Endozoicomonas sp. GU-1: one gene and its partner. The protein of the gene in region 2 interacts with the protein of the main gene of each other region in a pairwise test. Links are inferred from orthologs where the notes say so. Each region holds a gene or a part of one and is shown on either strand. Other genes may lie near its edges.

Region 1 (12,579 bases), 1.6 Mb from region 2 along the record:
AGATTGAGAACGTGATCAAGGCTCTGGAAGCCCATGGCATGACGGCTCTGTCAGAGACCGGTGACCAGGATCTCAATACTTCCCGTGAAATCCTTGAAGATGCTTACGCCGCCTGACCTCTGACCCAGTATTTTCCATCACAAAAAGGCCGGATATAAATCCGGCCTTTTTCGTGTTGCCTGAACCGGTTGTTTTACCAACCGGTCACTTCTTTCAGAGCTTCACCGATATCCGCCAGGCTGCGAACCGTCTTGACACCTGCAGATTCAAGTGCTGCAAACTTCTCATCGGCAGTCCCCTTACCACCGGCAATAATCGCACCGGCATGGCCCATACGCTTGCCCGGAGGCGCTGTCACACCGGCAATGTAAGAGACAACAGGTTTGGTGACATGCTCCTTGATATAAGCAGCCGCTTCTTCTTCAGCAGAACCACCGATTTCACCAATCATCACGATGGCTTCCGTCTTATCATCATTCTGGAACAGTTCCAGAATATCGATAAAGTTGGAACCGGGAATAGGGTCACCACCAATACCAACACAGGTAGACTGGCCAAAGCCATAATCGGTGGTCTGTTTGACCGCTTCATAGGTCAGCGTACCGGAACGGGAAACAATACCCACCTTGCCCGGCAGATGAATATGGCCCGGCATAATACCGATCTTGCACTCACCCGGCGTGATAACACCCGGACAGTTGGGACCGATAAGACGAACACCCAACTCATCACACTTGACCTTGCATTCCAGCATGTCCAGCGTAGGAATACCTTCAGTGATGCAGACAATCAACTTGATGCCAGCATAAGCAGCTTCAAGAATGGAGTCCTTACAGAAAGGCGCAGGAACATAGATAACCGACGCTTCTGCACCGGTCTGATCAACCGCTTCAGCCACCGTATTGAAGACGGGCAGGTCCAGATGAGTCTGACCACCTTTGCCCGGTGTTACGCCACCCACCATGCAAGTGCCGTAAGCAATGGCCTGTTCGGAGTGAAAAGTCCCCTGGGCACCGGTGAACCCCTGGCAGATAACTTTGGTGTCTTTATTAATTAAAATGCTCATTACTGGTTCCCCGCTGCCTTAACTACCTGTTGGGCAGCCTCGGTCAAACTGTTGGCCGCGATGATATCAAGTCCACTGTTGGCAAGGGTCTGTGCACCCAGATCAGCATTGTTGCCTTCCAGGCGAACCACGACAGGAACTTCAACGCCGACTTCTTTAACCGCACCGATAATACCTTCAGCAATCAGGTCACAGCGGACAATACCACCAAAGATATTGACCAGAACGGCTTTCACACTGTCATCGGAAAGAATGATCTTGAAGGCTTCGGTGACACGCTCTTTGGTTGCACCACCACCAACATCCAGGAAGTTGGCAGGCGCACCGCCATGCAGCTTGACAATATCCATGGTGCCCATGGCAAGGCCTGCACCATTCACCATGCAGCCAATGTTGCCATCCAGTGCGACGTAGTTAAGCTCCCACTCAGCGGCATGGGCTTCACGGGCATCTTCCTGGGAAGGGTCATGCATGGCTTTCAACTGTGGCTGACGGTACAGGGCGTTGCTATCAATGTTGATTTTCGCATCCAGGCAGTGCAAGTCACCTTCTTTGGTGATTACCAGCGGGTTGATCTCCAGCAGGGCAAGGTCACACTCCTGGAAGAGTTTCGCCAGACCAAGGAAAATCTGGGTAAACTGCTTGATCTGCTTTCCTTCCAGACCCAGTTTAAAAGCCAGCTCACGGGCCTGATAAGGTTGGGCACCGGTCAGGGGATCAATGGTCGCCTTGAGGATTTTTTCCGGTGTTTCTTCCGCCACCTTCTCAATTTCAACCCCACCTTCAGTGGAGGCCATAAACACGATGCGACGGGTTGCGCGATCAACAACAGCGCCAAGATAAAGCTCTTGATCAATATCAGTGCAGCTTTCAACCAGTATCTTGCTGACCGGCTGGCCATTTTCATCGGTCTGATAAGTGACCAGGTTTTTACCTAACCACTGCTCGGCGAACGCGCGGATTTCGTCTTTGCTGGAGACCAGTTTCACACCACCCGCCTTACCACGACCACCGGCGTGCACCTGAGCCTTAACCACCCACTGATTACCACCGATTTCATCGGCAGCAGCAGCGGCCTGCTCTGGCGTATCTGCGGCGACGCCCTGAGAGACGGGCAGTCCATATTTGGCAAAGAGTTGTTTGCCCTGATATTCATGAAGATTCATTCTGACGCGGCCCTCTTTCTTATTTGAGCGTTGTTTTTAAGTTTCTCGTCAAACCATATCCCTGGATATTGTCTATGAAGAAAGGAGCAAGTCGACCCTGACCGCTCCCCTTAAGATACGTTTAACGACGTTTGCGATTGGCAATATGGATAGCGTGGCCATCAACCGCCAGAACTGCTTCGTGCAGCGCTTCACTCAGGGTTGGGTGTGAGAAAATGGTCAGCGCAAGATCTTCACTGCTGGCAGCGAACTCCATGGCAATAACCCCCTGTTGCACCAACTCGGCTGCACTTGGGCCCACAACATGAACGCCAAGAATACGGTCCGTTACCTTGTCGGCAATCACCTTGACCATGCCATGGGTATCATTGGCAGCCAGCGCACGACCACTGGCGGCAAACGGGAAGGTACCCACTTTGTACTCGTCACCACTGGCCTTAACTTCTTCTTCGGTTTTACCAACCCATGCCACTTCAGGGTGAGTATAAATCACCGAAGGAATCAGGTCATAGTTCATCTGTGCTTTCTGACCAGCAATGATTTCTGCCACCATAATGCCTTCTTCACTGCCCTTATGAGCGAGCATCGGGCCCCGGACCACGTCTCCAACCGCATAAACGCCGGGAACGTCAGTGGCACAGTTATCATCAACGAAAATAAAACCGCGTTCATCCAGATTGACACCGGAGTCAGTAGCCAGCAGGTTTTCTGTATAGGGGCGACGACCGACAGCAACAATCAGTTTATCAAAGGTCAGCTTCTGTTCATCACCATTGGCATCCTGATAGGTAACTTCAACTTCGCTACCCTTGACTTCAGAACCGGTCACCCGTGCACCCAGGCGAATGTCCAGTCCCTGCTTTTTGAAAATCTTCTGGGTTTCTTTGGCGATTTGCTGGTCAGCCAGGGCCAGGAATTTATCCTGGGCTTCAAGGACAACCACTTCAGCACCGAGCCTTCCCCAGACAGACCCCAGTTCCAGACCAATAACACCGGCACCAATAACCCCGAGACGCTTCGGGACTTCCTGAAACTCAAGAGCACCGGTAGAGTCAACAATAAGGCCTTCAGTCAGCGGTGTGGGGGGAATTTCAATGGGACGGGAGCCGGTGGCAATCACCACGTTGGCAGCATCAACCACTTCGACAGAACCGTCAGCCCTGGTTAATTCAACCTGCTTGCCAGACAGCACTTTACCGGCACCTTCCAGCAAGCTCACACCATTTGCCTTGAACAGACCGGTAACACCGGTAGTCAGCTGGTTCACAATATTGTCCTTACGGGCAAGCATGGCTGGGACATCGATGTCTACACCGCTGTGCTTAATGCCATGCCTGGCAAAATCTTCCTTGGCTTCAATGTATTTGTGGGAGCTATCCAGAAGGGCCTTGGAAGGGATACAGCCAACATTCAGGCAGGTGCCGCCCAGTTTGGCCTTGCCCTTGTCATCGGACCACTTCTCGATACAGGCAGTTTTCAGCCCCAGCTGGGCTGCACGAATAGCACAGACGTAACCGGCAGGGCCTGCGCCAATAACTACCACGTCGAACTGATTTGCCATAAGTTATTTCCAAAACGGTTTATAAAACAAGGTATACGGGTCAAGTCAATAATGGGCAGCACCGCTTAATAGAAAAAATAAGGCTGCCCGGTACAATCCGGAATCAAACGTCCAGAAGCATTCTGGCCGGATCTTCCAGCAGTTCCTTGATGGTCACGAGAAAGGTGACTGCGTCCTTGCCATCCAGCAGTCGGTGGTCGTAGGACAGGGCAAGGTACATCATGGGTAAAATTTCAACCTTGCCGTTAACCGCCATGGGACGTTCCTGAATTTTATGCATTCCCAGGATGGCCGACTGTGGTGGATTCAGGATGGGCGTTGACAACAGTGAACCGAATACACCGCCATTGGAAATGGTGAACGTTCCACCGGTCATTTCATCGATGCCGAGCTTGCCATCCATTGCCTTTTTACCGAACTCACGAATCTTTGCCTCAATATCAGCAAGGCTCATATCTTCGGTGTTACGAAGCACTGGTACTACCAGCCCGCGATCACTGGAAACGGCAACACCAATATCCTGGTAGCCATGGTAGACAATATCATTGCCATCAATAGAGGCGTTGACCACTGGATGACGGCGGAGCGCTTCAACACAGGCCTTGACAAAGAAAGACATAAAACCAAGTCGTACGCCATGACGCTTCTCAAAGGCATCTTTGTACTGGGCACGAAGCTCCATAACCGGTTTCATGTTGATCTCGTTGAAAGTAGTCAACATGGCCGCATTCTGCTGGGCCTGAACCAGACGCTCGGCAACCTTGGCTCGCAGGCGGGTCATGGGTACCCGTTTCTCTACACGCTCACCGGCAAACACCGGTGCGGTTGCCTCGACCTGAGGTGCTGGTGCAGCAGCCGTGGACACTGCCGGAGTGGCAGCAACCGCCGGGGCTGGTGCCCCCTGAGCACCACCTTCAACATGACGAACCACATCTTCCTTGGTTACACGACCACCTTTACCAGTACCGGGAATGACTGCAGGATCAAGGCCTTTCTCATCAGCCATCCTGCGTGCTGCAGGATTAAGAATGGGCTCTTCCTTAATGGCTTCCGGTGCAGATGCCGGAGTGGCTGAAGCTTCAGCCGGGGCGGTGCCAGCAGAAGCCCCCTCCTGGAAAATTCCAACCACTTCACTGCTGAGAACAACTTCACCTTCAGGCTTGATAATTTCACTCAAAACACCATCTGCCGGTGCCACAACTTCAAGAACCACTTTATCGGTTTCGATATCAACCAACAGTTCATCCCGATGGCATTGTTCACCGGGCTGCTTGTGCCAGGTTGCAACGGTGCCATCAGCAACGGATTCAGGAAAGGTAGGTGCTTTAATTTCTGTGGCCATTATTGATCCTTTGCGTCTTTGCCCCTTTGAGCGTTATTCACAGAAACTGTGTTAAACGCTCTGGCCAGATCGATAAATAGTACCTGCTGGCCGTTTAACCAATATTACTGCTCAGCATGAGCAGTAAATTATCATTATTCAAATGCTGAAAGCATCATTTACCAATTGCTGCTGTTCCTGGGCATGTATTGACATATAGCCACATGCCGGAGCGGCTGATGCTTCGCGCCCTGCGTACTTGAGACTCATTGTTTTATTCGGATGAACGACAACTGAGCGACGCATGTGATGCTGACTACAGTACCACGCCCCCTGGTTCATTGGCTCTTCCTGACACCAGACCACATCTTTCAGGTTTGGATAACTGACAATGAGTTCATCCAGATCGTCCTGAGGGAATGGGTAAAGCTGTTCAATGCGGATAATCACCGTATCAGTCAGCCCTTCCGTTCTCTTCTTTTCCAGCAGGTCATAGTAGACCTTTCCTGAGCACATAATCATCCGGGTGATCGCTGATGGCTCATGACCGTCAACCTCAGGGATAATCGTCCGGAAACTGCCCTCTGCCAGCTCTTCCAGTGAGGAGGTGGCCTGTTTGTGACGGAGCAGACTCTTGGGGGTAAATGCCACCAACGGTTTACGCAGCGGACGCAGCATCTGCCGTCTCAACATGTGGAACACCTGGGCTGGCGTTGTCGGAACGCAAACCTGAATATTGTGTTCGGCACACAGCTGCAAGAAACGCTCAAGCCTTGCCGATGAGTGCTCCGGTCCTTGACCTTCATAACCATGGGGCAGCAGCATGGTGAGGCCTGACAGGCGCCCCCACTTGTGCTCGCCACTGGAAATAAACTGGTCAATAACCACCTGGGCACCGTTGGCAAAATCACCAAACTGAGCTTCCCAGATAACCAGTGCATTGGGCGTTGTTGCTGCGTAGCCGTACTCAAAAGCCAGAACTGCTTCTTCGGACAGGAATGAGTCCCAGATCTGGAACCGTGGCTGCTCCGGGGAAAGTTTGGTCAGGTTCACCAGAGTCGAGCCATCTTTCTGGTTATGGAATACCGCATGGCGGTGAGAAAAAGTTCCCCGACCGACATCCTGCCCGGTAATTCGAACCTCACTGCCTTCCATCAGCAGTGACGCATAGGCCAGCAGTTCAGCACACCCCCAGTTAATCGGCAGGGCTCCTGCCGCCATTTTGCGACGATCCTCAACGATCTTGCTGACCTGCCGCTGCAGCACAAAACCTTCGGGAATTTCACACAGCTTCTGGCCTAATGATTGCAGTGTTCCCACAGCGACACGGGTATCATGGCGGGCGGTCCATTCGTGACCAAGATAGGGAGCCCAGTCCACAAAGAGCTCTTTATTAGGCTCTTTCACCAGGGCCTTGACCACATGCTCACCGTTGTCCAGGGCATTACGGAAACTCTCTACCAGCTCTTTATCAGCCGCCTCACTGATCACACCTTCGCCCAGCAGAACCTTGGCATAAAGATCCCTGGTGGTCGTGTGGGATTTAATCTTGCTGTACATCATCGGCTGAGTGGCGGAAGGCTCATCCGCCTCATTGTGCCCGCGACGACGGTAACAGACCAGGTCTACAACAATGTCTTTATGGAACTCCATGCGGTAATCAAGGGCCAGTTTGGTGGCAAACTGAACCGCCTCAGGGTCATCACCGTTAACATGAAGGATCGGTGCCCCGACAATCTTGGCAACATCGGTACAGTATTCTGTCGAACGGGCATCTTCGCGGAAACTGGTGGTAAAGCCGACCTGATTGTTAATGATGATATGGATGGTGCCACCGGTTTTATAGGCACGGGTCTGGGACATCTGCAGGGTTTCCATCACAACCCCCTGCCCCGCAAAAGCGGCATCACCGTGAATGGCAATTGGGACTACTTTGTTGCCCACTGAATCTTTTCGGCGATCCTGACGGGCTCTGACTGAACCCTCAACCACCGGGGTAACAATTTCCAGATGCGATGGGTTAAACATCAGGGCAAGATGTACCTCACCACCCGGCGTCATCACATTGGAAGAAAAGCCCTGATGGTATTTCACATCACCGGAGCCACGTTCAACCAGCTTCTTGCCTTCAAATTCGTCAAACAGATCTCCGGGTTTCTTACCCAGAATATTGACCAGTACGTTCAAGCGGCCACGGTGAGCCATGCCGATCACCAGCTCCTTCGAACCATAGGAGCCGGAGCGCTGAATAATCTCATCCAGCATGGGGATCAGAGACTCACCACCTTCCAGGCCAAACCGTTTGGTTCCGGGAAACTTGGTCCCCAGGTATTTTTCCAGACCTTCCGCTGCAGTCAATCGTTCCAGCAAGTGCAGCTTGGCTTCTACTCCTACCTCCGGGCGGCTGCGAACACTTTCCATACGACTCTGAAACCAGCGGCGTTCTTCTGTCTGGGGAATGTGCATATATTCAACACCAATTGACTGGCAATAGGTGGCTTTTAAGGCATCGTATATCTCCCGCAGAGAAGCGTGTTCCTTGCCAATAAACAGCGTTGAAGTATGAAACTCGGTATCCAGGTCCGCTTCACTGAGACCGTGGTATGCCAGGGATAGATCAGGAAACTCTTCCCGCTTCATCACACCAAGAGGATCGATAACAGCCTGCTGATGACCGCGAATCCGAAAAGCACTGATCAAACGCAAAACCTGAACCTGCTTGCGTTCATGATCACTGGAAACCGATGAAGTCTGAATCGGGCGGGTAGTCTGACGCTGACGCGCCATAAGGATGAAATTTTCCTGGATGGTAGAATGTGGAACATCCGCTCCACCACCACTTACCGGGGGCAACTTTTCAAAATAGTCACGCCACTGTACTTCTACGCTGTTGGGATCGCGCAGATAGCGTTCGTACATATCCTCGACGTATGCAGCATTTCCCCCTGCAATGTGGGAAGAACTCCACATCCGCTGCATTACACCTTCTTGCATGATCATTACCCCGTGAGTCTGGGGCTTATCCCGGGAAATCTGCTTTGACAAGCCTGACTGGCTGAAAACAGAGGTCACTGATGATGTCGATAGGCAGTCAGTGAACGATCCCCCTCAGATAGGGTCGGATGTTTTCCGACCGCCCCTGCTGGTTCAAGCTATTGCGGCCCCATAATTCCGGATGGCAGCAGCACAATTTATTTAGTTTAAAAATATATTCAATTACAGGCTTTGTATTGTCAGAGGTCGCCTGCACTCTCCTGACAGAGCATAGCTGACTTTTCAGCTTTATGGTTCTTGAGTACCCCGGTTTACAGGGGTACCTTTTTACCACCAACCAGCAAAGACAGGCTGGAATGACCAACAACTATACTATGTTGCACTCTTAAACAACATCTGTCTGATATGACCAATAGCCCGTGTCGGGTTCAAGCCTTTGGGGCAGACATTGACGCAGTTCATGATCCCCCGGCAACGGAAAACACTGAATGGGTCATCAAGATCTGCCAGACGCTCCTCTGTCGCTGTATCCCTGCTATCGGCAAGGAAACGATAAGCTTGCAACAGGCCGGAAGGACCAACAAATTTATCAGGGTTCCACCAGAAGGAAGGGCAGGCTGTTGAGCAGCAGGCGCAAAGAATACACTCATAAAGCCCATCCAGCTTCTCCCTGTCTTCCGGGGACTGAAGCCGTTCAATGGCTGGCGCTGGCGTATCGTTAATCAGGTATGGCTTGATCTTTTCGTACTGTTTGTAGAACAGACTCATATCAACCACCAGGTCTCTGATTACTGGCAACCCGGGCAGTGGACGAATGACCAGCTTATTTCCCCTGACAGCTTCTGACAAAGGGGTAATGCAAGCCAGACCATTGGTACCGCCAATACTCAAGCCATCGGAGCCACAAACACCCTCTCGACAGGAACGTCGGTAAACCAGCGTTGGATCCTGCTCTTTAATCAGATTCAGAACGTCCAGAACCATCAGGTCCCGGCCTTCCGGGATATCGACATCAAAGTCCATCATGTAGGGCTTTTTGTCGGCTTCCGGGTTATAGCGATAGATACTTACCTTCATAAGCCTCTCTCCCTCAGTAGCTTCTTGCCTTGGGAGGAAATGCCTCCATGGTTGCCGGAGCAAAGTTAACAGCACGCTTACTTACTGATTGATCAATCGGTGAGTAAAGCGAGTGCGCCAGCCAGTTTTCATCATCCCGCTCCTGGTAATCATTACGGGCATGAGCACCACGGGACTCTGTTCTGACCTCGGCGGAAACAGCTGTTGCATAAGCCACCTGATACAGGTTTTCCAACTCAAGTGCTTCAACCCTGGCGGTGTTGAATGCCTGGCTCTTGTCCTCCAGATGAAGATTGGCCAGGCGCTCACCCAGCTCATCCAGCAGCTTGAGACCTTTCTGCATGCTCTCACCTTCACGGAACACACCAAAATAGAGCTGCATGGTGTTCTGCAAGTCAGCACGCACTTTGGCAACGCTTTCACCACTGCTTGATTTGTTCAGACGATCGAGTCGTGACAAGGCTGCTTCCACATCACTGTTCTGAGGCGTCCACAGAGTCAAAGCCATCTTTCAGGTTTTTCTCAATCTGCAGGCCAGCAGCGCGACCAAAGACCACCAGATCCAGCAGAGAGTTACCACCCAGACGGTTGGCACCATGAACAGAAACACAGGCCGCCTCACCACAGGCATAAAGGCCTTCAATCACTTCATCATTACCGGCCCCATCCTGACGCAGAGCCTGACCGCCAACATTGGTGGGAATTCCACCCATCATATAATGGCAGGTGGGCACCACAGGTACCGGCACTTTTACAGGATCGGCATGTGCAAAGGTTTTAGACAGTTCACAGATACCGGGCAGACGCAGGTTCAGAGTCTCTTCACCGAGATGATCCAGCTTCAGCAGAACGTGATCCTTATTGGGACCACAACCACGCCCTTCAAGAATCTCGATAACCATAGAACGGGCAACGACATCCCGGCCAGCAAGGTCTTTGGCGTTTGGCGCATAACGCTCCATAAAGCGTTCGCCTTCACTGTTAATCAGGTAACCACCTTCGCCCCGACAACCCTCTGTTACCAGGACACCTGCACCATGAATACCTGTAGGATGGAACTGCCACATCTCCATATCCTGCATCGGATATCCGGCACGCAAAGCCATACCGATACCATCACCGGTATTGATCAGGGCATTGGTAGTGGAAGCGTAAATACGACCTGCACCACCGGTGGCCATGACTGTGGCCTTTGCTTTGATATAAACGGTTTCGCCACTTTCAATATCAATGGCGATAACACCGGCAACCTGACCTTTCTGATTCTTCACCAGATCAACGGCATACCACTCATTAAGGAAGGTTGTGCCGCCCTTCAGATTAGCCTGATACAAGGTGTGCAGCAGTGCGTGACCAGTACGGTCTGCCGCTGCACAGGTTCTGGCGGCCTGACCACCCTTACCAAAATCTTTTGACTGACCTCCGAACGGACGCTGGTAAATTCGTCCCTCTTCAGTCCGGGAGAATGGCAAGCCCATATGCTCCAGCTCGAAAACCGCCTGTGGACCCACCGAACACATATACTCAATAGCGTCCTGGTCACCAATATAGTCAGAGCCTTTCACAGTATCGAACATATGCCAGCGCCAGTCATCTTTAGGATCGGCACTGGCAATAGCACAGGTGATACCACCCTGGGCAGATACCGTGTGAGAACGGGTAGGAAATACTTTACTGACGCAGGCCGTTTTAATTCCGGCCTGGGTAAGCTGGAGCGCGGCACGCATGCCTGCTCCCCCACCACCTATAACGATGGCATCATAGGTCAGGGTACGAAGTGCTGACATCGGTTAAAGCCCCCAAAGAATTTGCACGCCCCAGATCACATAACTGAACAGGGCAATAAAGCACACAACCTGCAAAGGAAAACGGATAAGGACGGACTTACTGCCAAAAGCGCGATCATTAAAATAGTCAGTGGTGATCGTCCACATACCGATCCATGCATGAGCCAGAATAGAGATCAACGCCAGCAGAGTAAAAATCCGCATCCAGGTTTCATCAAAGAGCTCACCCCACTGGTCATACTGCAGATCCGGATTGATAACCAGGTAGCCCAGTAGAAACACTGAATAGACACCAAGAACCACTGCCGTCAGCCTTTGCAGCATCCAGTCATAAAGCCCACTGCGGGACAAATTGGTGATATTGGTTACCATATCCAAACCCCCGCAAGGATAATCAGCACTGTTGAAAGAACCAGAGTCACAATAGATCCGAGACTTCCAGACTCCTTGCCATCACCCACATCCATATCCATCAACAGATGTTTCACTCCGGCAATCAAATGATAAATCAGGGCAGACAAAATACCCCAGATTATGAATTTTGCCAGGGGAGCTGACAGCAAGGCCTTGAGGGCGTCAAATGACTCCTCGGAAGCAAGCGACAATTCCAGTCCATACAGAAGAAAACCCAAACCAATAAACAGGATGACACCCGATATGCGGTGCAATATCGAAGTGTATGCAGGCAGGGGTAATTTGATTGTTGTTATATCGAGATTGACAGGTCTTTTGCTATTCACTCTTTTGCCCCAACGCTCGGTGGCGTACACAGCAGAATCAGCAAGAACATCCAGGTTCTCTGGACCCTACGACAAGCAAGTGGAGAAACGCTAAATGCGAAATATACGATTTCCCCTCAATTTAAAGCCGGTGGACCGAAGAACCAACCCTTACGGCTTCGGGATCGGAGTATATACACTCTAACAGGTAATTACAATTGCTCACCCCGTTAGGCAATTACCCCTAAAAGACCAAGCCGTTTTTCATAGATTTGTTACGGATTACATTCATAATCAGTTCGTTTGACAAAAAAATTTATGTCTCTATAGTGGTCAAACCGTAAAAGGGAGCTACTTACAACTAATCTGAATATTTTTTAAACAGACTCCCGGCTTTATTTGTGATTTTTTCCGGCTTCATTTTGTAAAAAGTATCCATCTAAAGTAACTATAACGAGACCAAACGGCATGACAGGAGGCCATAAATGGCTGACAAGAAAGCTCTACTCTCCATTGACGGCACGGACCAGACACTGGAGTTACCCATTTATTCAGGCTCTCTCGGGCCGGATGTTGTTGATGTCAGGGGGCTGACTTCCAACGGTCTGTTCACCTACGATCCGGGCTTTGTTTCCACTGCATCCTGTGAGTCGAAAATTACTTACATCGATGGCGACAAAGGTATCCTCCTGCATCGTGGCTATCCAATAGAACAGCTGGCTGAGCAGTCTGATTATCTGGAAACCTGTTACCTGCTGCTTTATGGAGACCTCCCAAACCGCCAGGAAAAGGAAAAGTTCGAAAACACCATCATGCGTCACACCATGCTCCATGAACAGATGAGCGATCTGTTTTCCGGATTCCGTCGTGATGCTCACCCAATGGCGG
Region 2 (12,103 bases):
ATGAAACTTCATTCGGAATGGGCCCACAAGGCAACAGATTGCTCTGCTTTAAAATGCATGGTTCTGATACCGATAAATTCAACTACCGGTAAATTCAACGATTATCTTGAATTAAACCTAGTATAGTCAGGCTTTACTGAAGTATTCTTAATAGCGGTGAACTCTTGTGATCAAAACCGTGATCAAAACCGATAAAAACGTGCTATCGTAACTTTCCGCAATAGTGCAAACTATTAAATACTTTTCACAGACCTCTCGGTGCAAATGTCGTTATGTCTATTGAATCCCTAGGCCAGCTTGAATCAAGACTCCAGAACCTGATTGACAAACTGGAACTGTCAAGAATGGAAGTAGAAGACCTCAGGTCTGCTAATACCCGCCTTGAAGAAGAAAATATCCAGCTTAAGCAGGAACTCAGCGCATGGGGTGACCGTGTGAGTGCTCTTTTGGGTAAGCTGGATATCGTAACAGAGGAAGAAGCCAGCGAGCAGGAAGCTGTCGCATAAAATTATGGGGCATTCCTGCCCCACAATTTTATCCGTTGGTTTCGGCGTTTTCGATGGCCTCCAGGGCTTCCATCCATGCTTCTTCTGTTTCCAAGGCCTGCTGTTTAAGTGCTGTTTGCCGGGTTAGCAGCTCTTTCAATTTTTCTTTGCCGGTTTCTTCGTAGATCAAAGGGTCAGAGAGCCGTTCTTCAACCTGCTCAAGAGACGCTTGCAGGTCTTCCAGCTGACTTTCCAGTTGCTCCGCTTTTTGCTTCAACGGCCTTAGTGCTTTTCGCCTTTCAGCCTCCTGCCGTCGTATGTCTTTCTTCTGTTGTGCGTTTTGTTGTGAAGAGCCAACCAGTTCCCCACCATTCTCTTCGCTTCTGGTGCTTCGCGATTCATTACGTTCCTTAGAGCGAAGGTGAACCAGCCATTGGCTGTAGTCATCCAGATCACCTGAATACTCTTCCATGCGGCCATCATGAACCAGATAAAGCTCGTCCGTGGTGCTGCGAATCAGGTTTCGGTCATGGGAAACCAGAATCACCGCCCCCTCAAATGACTGTAAGGCCATGGTCAGGGCCAGACGCATATCAAGATCAAGATGGTTGGTTGGCTCATCAAGCAGCAACAGGTTTGGCTTCTGCCAGCCAATGATCGCCAGGGCCAGTCTCGCTTTCTCACCACCGGAAAACCCCTGAATCGACTCCAGTGCCTTATCCCCATGAAAACCAAACCCGCCAAGAAAGTTTCTCAACGTCTGCTCTTTGGCCTCCGGCGAAAGCCTTTGCAGATGAAGCAGAGGGCTGGCATTGAAATCCAGACTCTCCAGCTGGTGCTGGGCGAAGTAGCCAATGCTTAAGTGCTCTCCCAGATGGACCTTGCCGGAAATCAGTGGCAATTCCCTGGCAAGCGTTCTGATCAGGGTGGACTTACCAGCGCCATTCGCACCAAGTAGCCCGATACGGCTGCCAGGTTGAATATTGATGCTGAGTTTTAATAACGGCTTATCACCATAACCGAGTTCAGCCGTATCCAGTACCAGTAACGGTGCAGACATCTTATCGGCTTCCGGAAAGGCAAAAGAGAACGGTGAATCCACATGGGCCGCTGAAATATCTTCCAGCCTTGCCAGCGCCTTCAGGCGACTTTGAGCCTGCTTGGCCTTGGTCGCCTTGGCCCTGAAACGTTCAACAAATTTTTCCATATGAGCCCGCAGTTTCTGCTGCTTCTCAAAGGCAGCCTGCTGCTGTTGCAGTCGCTGTGCACGCAGATGCTCAAAAGCTGAATAGTTGCCACGGTACTGGAACAGTGTCTGATGTTCTATATGGAGTGTGTGATCCGTAATGGCATCGAGGAAATCCCGGTCATGGGAAATAACCAGCAACGTTCCCGGGTATCGCTTGAGAAAGTTTTCCAGCCAGACAATGGCATCAAGATCCAAATGGTTGGTGGGTTCATCCAGTAACATAATGTCTGACGGGCACATCAAGGTCTTGGCCAGATTCAGACGCATCCGCCATCCACCGGAAAAGTCGCGGACATTTTTTTTCAGTACCTGGTGATTAAAGCCCAATCCGTGCAACAACTGTTCTGCCCGGGAACGGGCTGTGTAACCATCGGCACTTAGCAGTTGCTCATGGAGATCGGCCAGTTTTTCGTGCTTTCCTGCGGCTTCTGCCTCAGTAATCGCCTGCTCTATCCGGCGCAGCTCAATATCACCATCCAATACATAATCCACGGCATTTCGGTCCAGGACATCAATTTCCTGAGCCATATGCGCCAGTCCACGGCCCTTATCAAACGCGAGTTCACCTTTATCTGGTTGCAAATCTCCGGTAAGCAACGCAAGCAGGCTTGATTTGCCACACCCATTAGCACCCACAAGGCCAACGTGCTGACCGGAATGGATAATTGTTGATGCATTCTCCAGAAGGAGCTTGCCAGACCTTAAAAGGCTGATGGAATTCAATGTGATCATTGACATGGTCTAATTATGGACGACCGATCAGACCAATAATAAAGGAGAGGCCTATCGTGACGCCGGAAAAAACATACTGCTACCTGCAAGAGAATATCATCGAAGCAGCAAGGACTGGGTGACGGTATAAACCGCCAGCTCAGAGAAGGCAAAAAATTCTTTGAACAAAAAGCCAAATCTCAGTTCAATTTATCTATAGTAACTCCCAAGGAAAGGATTAATTAGTGCTTTCGTTCGTTTGATTCATGCCCAGCATCCTTGTTGCTACAGGGTTTACCGTTGCAACCGATTGCAATTGATTGACTCTCTGGTTTCTCTCCATGCGAGCCCTATTACGCTCCCTGCGGCGTTGCCTTTGGTGCTCGGCATAAGCAGGGTCATTCTGTTGGCGCTCCCGTTGGCGCTGCCTATACTCCCTTTCACGCTCCCTTTGGCGTTGCCTTTGGTGCTCGACATAAGCAGGGTCATTCTGGTGACGCTCCCTTAGGTGCCGCCTATACTCCCTTTCACGTTCCCTTTGGCGCTCTGCGTAAGCAGGGTCATTCTGGTAACGCTCCCTTTGACGCTGCCTATACTCCCTTTGACGTTCCCTTTCGCGCTCTGCGTAAGCGGCATCATTCCGATAACGTGCCCTTTGCAGCTCCCTTTTGCGTGCCCTTTCACGCTCGCCGTAAACAGGATCACTTTGGCGGCGCGCCGCCTGGTATGTACTTTGTTGCCTCCTCTGGAACTGTGCATAAGCAGGGTCATTTTGGTAGCGCTCCCTTGCGCGTTCCCTTTGTTGCTCCCTTACGTGATCTGCATAAGCAAGAGCATTCTGGTTGATATCCCGCCGGGGCACTGAGTCAGGCCTGCCCTGCCCATGCTCCCCTTGGCCCGTGGTAGCTGAATTGACTAATGCTTTTGCCAAACTCGATAAATCCGTTCTGCACAGTGGACAGGTAGTCCTATTTGCGAATTGTTTTTGTGCAATGAGAGAATTTTTAAGGCAATCAGTGTGAAAGGTGTGTTTACACACGCCAGTGATGAGAGTAGCCACATCTCTGCCGAAGGCCATAAGGCAGACAGAACATTTTTCTGCTTCCGAGCTGCTTGTCTGGATCGTGAAAGGGTTGATTCCATCAATCATGTTAATACCCTTTTGTTTTATTCTGTTCAGACTGTATTTGCAGATTTTAGTTCCCGATAATTATTTCAAGAAAATAGCGTGTATGAATGCTATTACCGTAACAGCTATCGATCAGACTCATTTTAAATCAGGGCAAAGATCCAAAACCTATCAGCCCAGGTACTTTCATCATGAGTCTTTGTCCCAGCCACAGTTTTGCGTTGGTTCCTGGTAACTGCTTTCACTGAGGTATCGGGTTTGAGAAAGATTAAATGACAACTGTCTTTCAATGCGGACAGGTAACTCAGAGGAATCGAATATCCGGGCTAAAGAGGAGAAAAGAGTGAATATACAAAAATAATAAGGGGGAATAGAATTCCCCCTTTAGAGCTTCGAGTTACCAACTATATTACTTTTTCTTAGCGGGGGACTTTTTTGCAGCTGCTTTTCTGGCTGGAGCCTTCCGCTTGGCAGCTACTTTTTTGGCTGCTGGCTTTTTCTTAGCGGCCACTTTCTTTTTAGCTACAGGCTTCTTCTTAGCCACAACTGCCTTTTTGGCTGCTGGCTTTTTCTTGGCAGCTACTTTCTTTTTAGTGGCAGGTTTCTTCTTTGTTACTACTTTCTTCTTGGCCGCTGGTTTCTTCTTAACAGCCACTTTTTTCTTGGTTACTGTCTTTTTCTTGGCTGCCGCCTTTTTGACGGTGGCGTTCTTCTCAGTAGTTTTCTTCTTTACCGCTACCTTTTTCTTGGCAGTGGCTTTTTTAGCAGTGCTTTTTTTAGCAGTGGCTTTCTTGGCACTGGCCTTGGCCTTTTTCAAGGCTTCTTTGGCTTTTTCCAGCTTTTTCTTCAGTGCGTCGATTTCTTTTTCCCACTTTTTCACCATGTCGACCTTTTTAACGGTCTTGCTGGCAGTGGTTTTTTTAGCAGGAGCTTTTTTAGCAGCAGCCTTCCTGACAGTGCTTTTTTTAGCTGCAGTCTTCCTTGTTGCAGGCATTGGGTCGTCCCTCGTTTTAATTTAACCAATCTACTAGTAGTTAGTACATCGTAATAAAAACTGAATAATTTATACCCAGTTTTAATTCCAACATAGAGTGCTTATTCGTCATCTGCAAATTTTTTTTTAGCTTTCTCTCTGTTTTTTTCTAATTAAATTCCATTTTCCTAAAACAGATAGATAGAAGAGGACGTTTATTTTTCATATTCATTATCTCGAAAAACACTTTAAATAAGGCACTTTTTCATTACACAACCCTCGTCCGGGGTTGCCAAAAAACCAATTTACTAAATGATAGGGCTCAGAGTTACCTGTACTGAAAAGACTGTGCCAAAACGCAGGATACAAATTTATCAGAAAGAGTGTAAATATGATCTTCAAAGCACTTGCCAGCGTTACCCTGTTCTCTTACTCACTGTGTTCATTTGCCGCTCTGGAAACAGACAGTGACAAATTAAGCTATAGCCTCGGAGTGTCTATGGCAGAGCAACTGAAACAATTTGATGGGATCAATGTTAACGCCGTTATCCAGGGGGTAGAGGATAATCTTGGCAACCAGATTTTACAGCTGTCACAGGATGAAGTCACCTACTTTATAGATTTAGCGCAGGTGCAAAAGAACAACCTTGAACAGGTTCAGTACCAGGCAGCAGCGCAAGAGAGCCTGGAAAAAAGCCAGCTTTTTATGACAGAAAACAGCAAAAAACCAGGCATTGTTGTGCTGGACAGTGGTTTGCAGTACCGGGTACTCACAAAAGGTACTGGCATCAAGCCATCCCTTACTGATCAGGTCACCGTTCACTATGAAGGCCGCCGGATAGACGGAACCCTTTTCGAAAGCTCATACACTCGAAACCAACCTGCCACTTTCCAGTTAAACCGGGTTATCGCGGGCTGGACAGAAGGAATACAGAAAATGCCTGAAGGTTCTACCTGGGAGCTTTTTATTCCCTCGACTCTGGCCTACGGCTCCAGCGGTATTCCCGGAATCATCGGACCTAATGAGGCAATTATTTTCAAGGTAGAACTCAGGGATGTGAACAAAAGCAGTTAACAATGAAATGAGGACAAAACGACTGTATGGTCTAAATACAGTTTGTCCTCATCTGATCTGAACATCATGATCCCGTGAGCCTTTCCCGGTGGGATTCATGCAGAGTTTCTATCATTTTATCTTCAAGACTGAAACGTTCTGCCAGCGTTTCACCTAATTCCGATACAGCGCCCTGGAGTTTCTGCAGCGAGCTGATTGATTCACAACTGTCATTAAATTTCAAACATCTTGAGGTATTCTCTTCAAGCTTTGGCAGCACCGTATGAGCCAGCTCAACGCCCCCATCATTAAATTCCCGGGCTTCCTGAATCAACTGCTCGTAAACCTCAAAGTGACCAGCTGACGCATAATCCACCAGAATCTGGCACAGTTCCTTTAATTTACTGACTACCGGACGCTTGTCATCATCAAATTGATCCATTCCATTGATGGAGCAGTAAAGGACGATCAGCTCCTGACGCTCGTTGAGCCAGCGATCAATAATTTCTGATACACCTCCCCAACGTTCTTTAGCCGTTTGGCAACCCTCCAGCATGATAGACAGTTCCTCTTTAACAATTAGATCTCTTCTGCGTGAATGGGGACCTCGTAAGCGCCTTTGTCAGGCAGCTCAGATGCTAGGTTATGACAGTGAATTTTTTGCGGCAAGCGTTTATTTTTCAAAACACAACACAATTTAAATTGCAAGTTTTGCAGGAACGTTATGAATACAATGGTTTCAGGGAGTTTTCATGGTAGTCCAACAACTTTTTCAACTAAAAAAAAACCATTTAATTAAAAAAAATTATTTTAATTACCAGATTCTGATACTAGTTCAGATACTGCTGGCCGCATCCTGATTTCATCCAGATAAAAGCAACTTTCCAAAGTCTGATTTAAAGATGGAGCCGGGTACTGTCTATTAATTTCTACCACCCTCACTGCCACGCTCTCATCTCAGACATTCGCCAGAGAGTCCTTTCTACCGGCGACTGACTAAAGGCAATGGTTCAGGAACTATTCTGCCGCCTGATATTCCTGCAGGAATGTATCAAAGTCACGGCTATCATTGTTTTCTGTTGCCAGCTGATCAGCAACAGAGCGCTGGGCTAGCTGTTCAAAGTAGGCTATTCGTTCATCGCTCAGATCATGCTCAGAGAAGCGTTTGGAGTGCTTTTCCGATAAAGACATCATCAACTCAAGATAACCGGAATCTCCAGCTTCAAGGGCATTAAGCACCTGCGCAGAAGGGGTTAAAGCGGCATCTTTCAGTTTTTCTCTTTGCGCACACAGGCTCTCAACAAACGTTGATGATTCGTTTGCCTGGTCAAGAATCTCAGCAATGGGAGACATGTCATCCAGCAGCTGTAGCCCCCAGCTCTGGAGCAGAACAGGCTGCCCTTGCTGTCTTAACTCGACACCCGGGCGGCGGCCTTCTGTAACCGCTGTTTTGAAATTATTGCTGACCTCATCACACTCATCGGCATGAATAGGATTGCTGTTCTGCAACGAACAGTAGACCAGGAAAACATCCAGAAAATGGGCATCCTGCTCACTCAGTCCCATTGGTTCAAAGGGGTTGATATCAAGGCAACGAACCTCAACATATTCAACGCCTTCGTTGCGCAGGGCGGTCACTGGTTTTTCACCGGAACGGGCAATCCGCTTTGGGCGAATGGTGCTGTAATACTCATTCTCTATCTGCAACAGGTTGGTATTCAGTTGCAGGTATTTGCCGTCTTGCTTCAGACCAATGGCTTCATAGGGAGGGTATGGTGTGCGAATGGCGCTGGAAAGGCTGTCCACATACTCTTCCAGTGTGTTGTAACAAATATTCAGGGAAGACTGGGCGTGATTGCTGTACCCCATATCGCTCATACGTAACGACGTCGCATAAGGAAGAAAAAGCGAGTCTTTATCCAGCGCCTGCAGCCTGATTGAACCCCGCCATCGGCAAAAAAACTTCGGCTAACAGCCGGAGAGGCCCCAAACAGGTACATTAGCAGCCACGAGTAACGCAGAAAATTCCGGATCAGGGAAAAATAACCCGCTGACCTGAAGTCCTGAGCGCTGATCTCCTCTTGTCCGGAGGACTGCTGTAACAGGGCCCAGAACTCTTCTGGCATAGAGAAGTTATAGTGAATACCGGCAATGGTTTGCATTGGCTTGCCATAGCGATGCCAGAGCCCTTCACGATAAATACTTTTCATTACCCCGATATTGGAACTCCCATACTGCGCGATAGGAATACTGCCATCCCCTTCCAGCAGCGGCGGCATACTGCCGGCCCAAAGGAACTCTGCTGCCATACTCTGGCAGGTATACTGGTGCAGCTGCTCAAGAAAGGAGAGCGTATCGCTGATGCGGCTGTGCACCGGCGTTATGAACTCAAGCAGTGCTTCAGAATAGTCAGTGGTGATATAAGGGTGGGTTAATGCACGCCCCAGTTTCTCAGGATGATTTTTCCGGGAAAGACGAGCATCTGAGGTAACCCTGAGACTTTCACGCTCAATACCATGGCAGATGCCATGAAGAACCGAATGGTTAGCACTGGACTGGAAAAGCTCCAGACGATCCTGATACTCAGTAGCCAAGGTACAGATCCAATAATAATTATCTATAACATTCGTTCAGAGAGATGATTCCTATTGGCAACACGGGTACCCGCGACCACGACACCATGAACGAACTCTCATAAGTACTCAGCTTCAAACCGGGCAAGACAACCTGAATGAGCCTGATAAAATAGTAATCAGCTTAGCAGCTGACCACCGCCTGAGGTTGTCGCAAAAGACAGATCAACGGCATTTCCGGAACAACGAAGGTTAATCATTCCTGGCATATTACGTTTTGGTCCAGGAGCCTGTGCTTGTGCGACAGCCTCGTCCTGTCGTCCATATAATACCAGCCTGAATTGTCTAAATCCCCTAAAAAAAAACCAGACAAAGGCTTGTCTGGCTTTTTTCGTTGGCAGGCAAACATCGCCGTTAACAGTGTCTTTGCAGACACTGTCAAAACCGGCTTTTTCTCTGAGTTTGTTTACTTGCGAAGTTGTTTCGCATTGGCAAACAAGTCGGCAAAAGTACCACCTGAATCCTGCTTTTTACCACGATTTCCGGACTGACCGGCTTTCTGTGGCTTGCTGCGAGCTGCAGGCTTTTCGGTTCTGGCTTGCCGTGGTTGCTGGCGAGCTTCAGCACGCTCTTCGGCCTTATCCGACATCCGCAAGGAAAGCCCGATACGCTTACGTGCAACGTCCACTTCCATGACTTTGACCTTAACGATATCGCCGGCTTTTACCACTTCGCGGGGATCTTTAACGAAGTTTTCAGACAATGCGGAGATATGCACCAGACCATCCTGATGGACGCCAACATCCACAAACGCACCAAAGTTTGTCACGTTGGTGACCACGCCTTCCAGTTCCATATTCAGCTTCAGATCGCGGATATCTTCAATGCCATCCTTGAATTCGGCGGCTTTGAAATCCGGACGCGGGTCACGACCGGGCTTATCCAGCTCACTGATGATGTCGGTAACGGTGGGCAGACCAAAGGTTTCGTCGGTAAAGTCCGCCGCATTCAGGCCCTTTAAGAAAGCCGAGTCCCCGATCAGGGCTCGCACATCCCGGCTTGACTGGTTGGCAATCTTCTCTACCACCGGATACGCCTCGGGGTGAACGGCAGAACTGTCCAGAGGGTTATCACCATTCATTACTCTCAGGAAGCCTGCGGCCTGCTCGAAGGTTTTAGCACCAAAACGGGCCACCTTTTGCAGATCCTTACGACTTCTGAAGGCACCATTTTCATTGCGATAGGCAACGATGTTGTCAGCCAGAGTGCGATTAAGGCCCGATACGCGTGCCAGCAGGGCGCTGGAAGCGGTATTAAGATCAACACCTACTGCGTTTACACAGTCCTCAACCACCGCTTCCAGAGAGCGGGACAGATTGATCTGGCTGACATCGTGCTGGTACTGGCCCACCCCGATGGATTTCGGCTCAATCTTCACCAGTTCGGCCAGAGGGTCCTGTAAACGACGGGCGATGGATACGGCACCACGGATAGAAACATCCAGGTCCGGGAATTCACGGGCGGCCAGTTCAGATGCAGAGTACACGGACGCACCGGCTTCGCTGACCACAATTTTGGTCAGGCCCAGTTTTGGATAGCTGCGCATCAGTTCAGCAGCCAGGCGGTCCGTTTCACGGGATGCCGTGCCATTACCGATACTGACCAGCTCAACCTGATGAGTCAGACAGAGGGTGGCCAGAGTGCCAAGAGCTTCCTTCCATTTCTTCTGGGGAGCATGGGGATAAATAGTCGTATGCTCGACCAATTTACCCGTACCATCCACCACGGCAACCTTCACACCGGTTCTCAAACCGGGATCCAGACCCAGGGTTGGCCTGAGGCCAGCAGGCGCTGCCAGCAGCAAGTCTTTCAAGTTCTTGGCAAAAACCTTGATGGCTTCATCTTCAGAGTTTTCGCGGATGCGAGTCATTAACTCGGTTTCCAACTGAGACAGCAGCTTAACCCGCCAGGTCCAGCGCACCACATCCTTCAACCAGTCATCCGCCGCCCGACCTTTATGCTCAACTTTCCAGAAGTCAGCCACCAGCTTTTCACAGGGATGGGTTTCACGTCGGTCTTCCGGCTCTTTGGCGAGGCGGATGTTAGCCTGCAATACCCCTTCATTTCGTCCACGGAAGATGGCCAGCGCCCGATGGGACGGAGCAGTTTTCAGTGGCTCATCGTGTTCAAAGTAATCCCGGAACTTGGCACCTTCCTCTTCTTTACCCTCAACGCCACGACTGCTCAGGATACCTTCATTCCAGAGCAGCTCACGCAACTGACCCCAGCAGCTCGGCATCCTCGCTGAAACGTTCCATCAGGATATAACGGGCACCTTCCAGAGCCGCCTTGATATCCTCTACGCCCTTATCTGCGTCAACAAACGCCGCTGCTTCCACCTCAGGCTCTTTTTCCGGGGTATCGAACAGCAGATCGGCCAGAGGCTCCAGACCCGCCTCACGGGCAATCTGAGCCTTGGTACGGCGTTTGGGCTTGTAGGGAAGGTAAAGGTCTTCAAGACGGGTTTTGGTCTCTGCAGAGCGGATATCTTTTTCCAGTTCAGGCGTCAGCTTATCCTGTTCGGTAATGCTCTTCAGAATGGCTTCACGGCGCTCTTCCAGCTCTCGCAGATAACGAAGACGTTCTTCCAGCGTTCTCAGCTGAGTATCGTCCAGACCTCCGGTGACCTCTTTTCGATAACGGGCAATGAAAGGCACCGTAGAGCCATCATCAAGCAGCTGTACAGCACTGGTGACCTGTTCAGGTCTGGCACCCAACTCTTCAGCTATACGCTGGGAGATACTCTGCATAAAACACACTCATCATGGGAATCAAAACAATAGGACAGTTTCCAGAAAATGCTCAGAAACAGCACCATTTCAGCATCCAGCCGGTAATCAATGTCTATCTTTACCTGAAAAATTCAAGCCATAAAGACACGCTAATGACCAGAGAAAACCCGGAATTATAACGAAACTGAACCATTTGTATGCAAACAAACATTCACAGTACCGGAAAATGGCTATGGCAGGAACTTTTTCCCTGTTTACTGATCTACAGCTCAAATACTGATGACTCAGACAGGCAGCAGCATGACGAGTCATATTCCCGAGTCAAATATCCATTGGATGCTACTGATCAATGGTCCTGTAAATTCACTTTGCGGCAATATACCGGAGTTATTATGGAACCATCAGCACAGAGTCACTTCAGCGGTTCGCCTGGTAACGCCACCACAAGGAATTTGGCAGAAGACCAACAGGCGTTAATTAACGGTCTGGAGCCAGTATCCAGGTTAGTGGCTAAATTTAACAAAAGTATTTCCGAAGTCCCTGCATCCAAACAGACTCAATCGCTCAAACGGTTGAAACTGGATTTACCACCCGGATGGGTAGCCATCACAGATACAGATATTGGTGATCGTAAACCGAACATTGTCAGGCTGATTTTTTCCACCAGTTATGTTTCGCCAGACGCCAGTGTGGCCGATGCATCGCAACCCCATGAACAGCCCCATACCGGGATGATACCGGGCGATAGTCGTATTGAGCCTGGCTCTGTTACCCCCCGGAAGAGTGACATTTTTCAATGCCGGACAAATCGCCTTGAATTCAAACTGAAGGCCAGCTTTGGTTGTTATATTCAGGAGGTCAGTATCAGCCCAACGGGTAAGAATCTGTTAATCACTGGTTGCGACAGCTTAAGAGATTACAGTCTGAGAACCTGGCGACAAGATCCGGATGGCAACTGGTCGAAGAACGGGAAGATCGAGGGTTCCCAAAAGATTTTTGGTCAGCTAAACCCGTCATAAGATACGCTTCTGAGCCTCTGTGACGATGGCGATGTCAAAGTGAGCACGCTGAATAATGATGGCTGTTGGGAGGAGGTAGCGGCACTTGCACACAACCCACTTGAAAAAAACCATCCGC

What was found.
Region 1: the proteins of O3276_RS12430 (region 2) and O3276_RS06075 interact in binary tests that used the Escherichia coli proteins (3 or more experiments, as listed by UniProt). The link is inferred for Endozoicomonas sp. GU-1 from one-to-one orthologs.

The regions. Positions count from the first base shown.
Region 1 is NZ_CP114771.1:1,475,631-1,488,209, forward strand. Bases 5,074-8,498 are described here. They hold O3276_RS06075 (2-oxoglutarate dehydrogenase E1 component), read right to left. Parts: upstream 8,109-8,498; coding sequence 5,274-8,108; downstream 5,074-5,273. Other genes in these bases: odhB (2-oxoglutarate dehydrogenase complex dihydrolipoyllysine-residue succinyltransferase), read right to left, coding at 5,074-5,135; O3276_RS06080 (succinate dehydrogenase iron-sulfur subunit), read right to left, coding at 8,481-8,498. Outside these bases: O3276_RS06050 (iron-containing alcohol dehydrogenase), read left to right, coding at 1-116; sucD (succinate--CoA ligase subunit alpha), read right to left, coding at 194-1,066; sucC (ADP-forming succinate--CoA ligase subunit beta), read right to left, coding at 1,066-2,232; lpdA (dihydrolipoyl dehydrogenase), read right to left, coding at 2,354-3,793; more of odhB, read right to left, coding at 3,897-5,073; more of O3276_RS06080, read right to left, coding at 8,499-9,185; sdhD (succinate dehydrogenase, hydrophobic membrane anchor protein), read right to left, coding at 10,976-11,344; sdhC (succinate dehydrogenase, cytochrome b556 subunit), read right to left, coding at 11,338-11,742; gltA (citrate synthase), read left to right, coding at 12,177-12,579. UniProt on the Escherichia coli protein: E1 component of the 2-oxoglutarate dehydrogenase (OGDH) complex which catalyzes the decarboxylation of 2-oxoglutarate, the first step in the conversion of 2-oxoglutarate to succinyl-CoA and CO(2).
Region 2 is NZ_CP114771.1:3,033,984-3,046,086, forward strand. The notes cover bases 1-2,949. They hold O3276_RS12430 (ATP-binding cassette domain-containing protein), read right to left. Parts: upstream 2,467-2,949; coding sequence 535-2,466; downstream 1-534. Other genes in these bases: O3276_RS12425 (cell division protein ZapB), read left to right, coding at 273-506; O3276_RS12435 (hypothetical protein), read right to left, coding at 2,684-2,949. In the rest of the region: more of O3276_RS12435, read right to left, coding at 2,950-3,376; O3276_RS12440 (hypothetical protein), read right to left, coding at 3,984-4,568; O3276_RS12445 (BamJ family beta-barrel-assembly machinery protein), read left to right, coding at 4,939-5,622; rsd (sigma D regulator), read right to left, coding at 5,687-6,157; O3276_RS12455 (hypothetical protein), read right to left, coding at 6,619-7,539; O3276_RS12460 (glutamate--cysteine ligase family protein), read right to left, coding at 7,476-8,195; O3276_RS12470 (hypothetical protein), read left to right, coding at 11,359-11,985; O3276_RS12475 (WD40 repeat domain-containing protein), read left to right, coding at 12,025-12,103. UniProt on the Escherichia coli protein: Genetic data indicate it may be involved in ribosome assembly or function.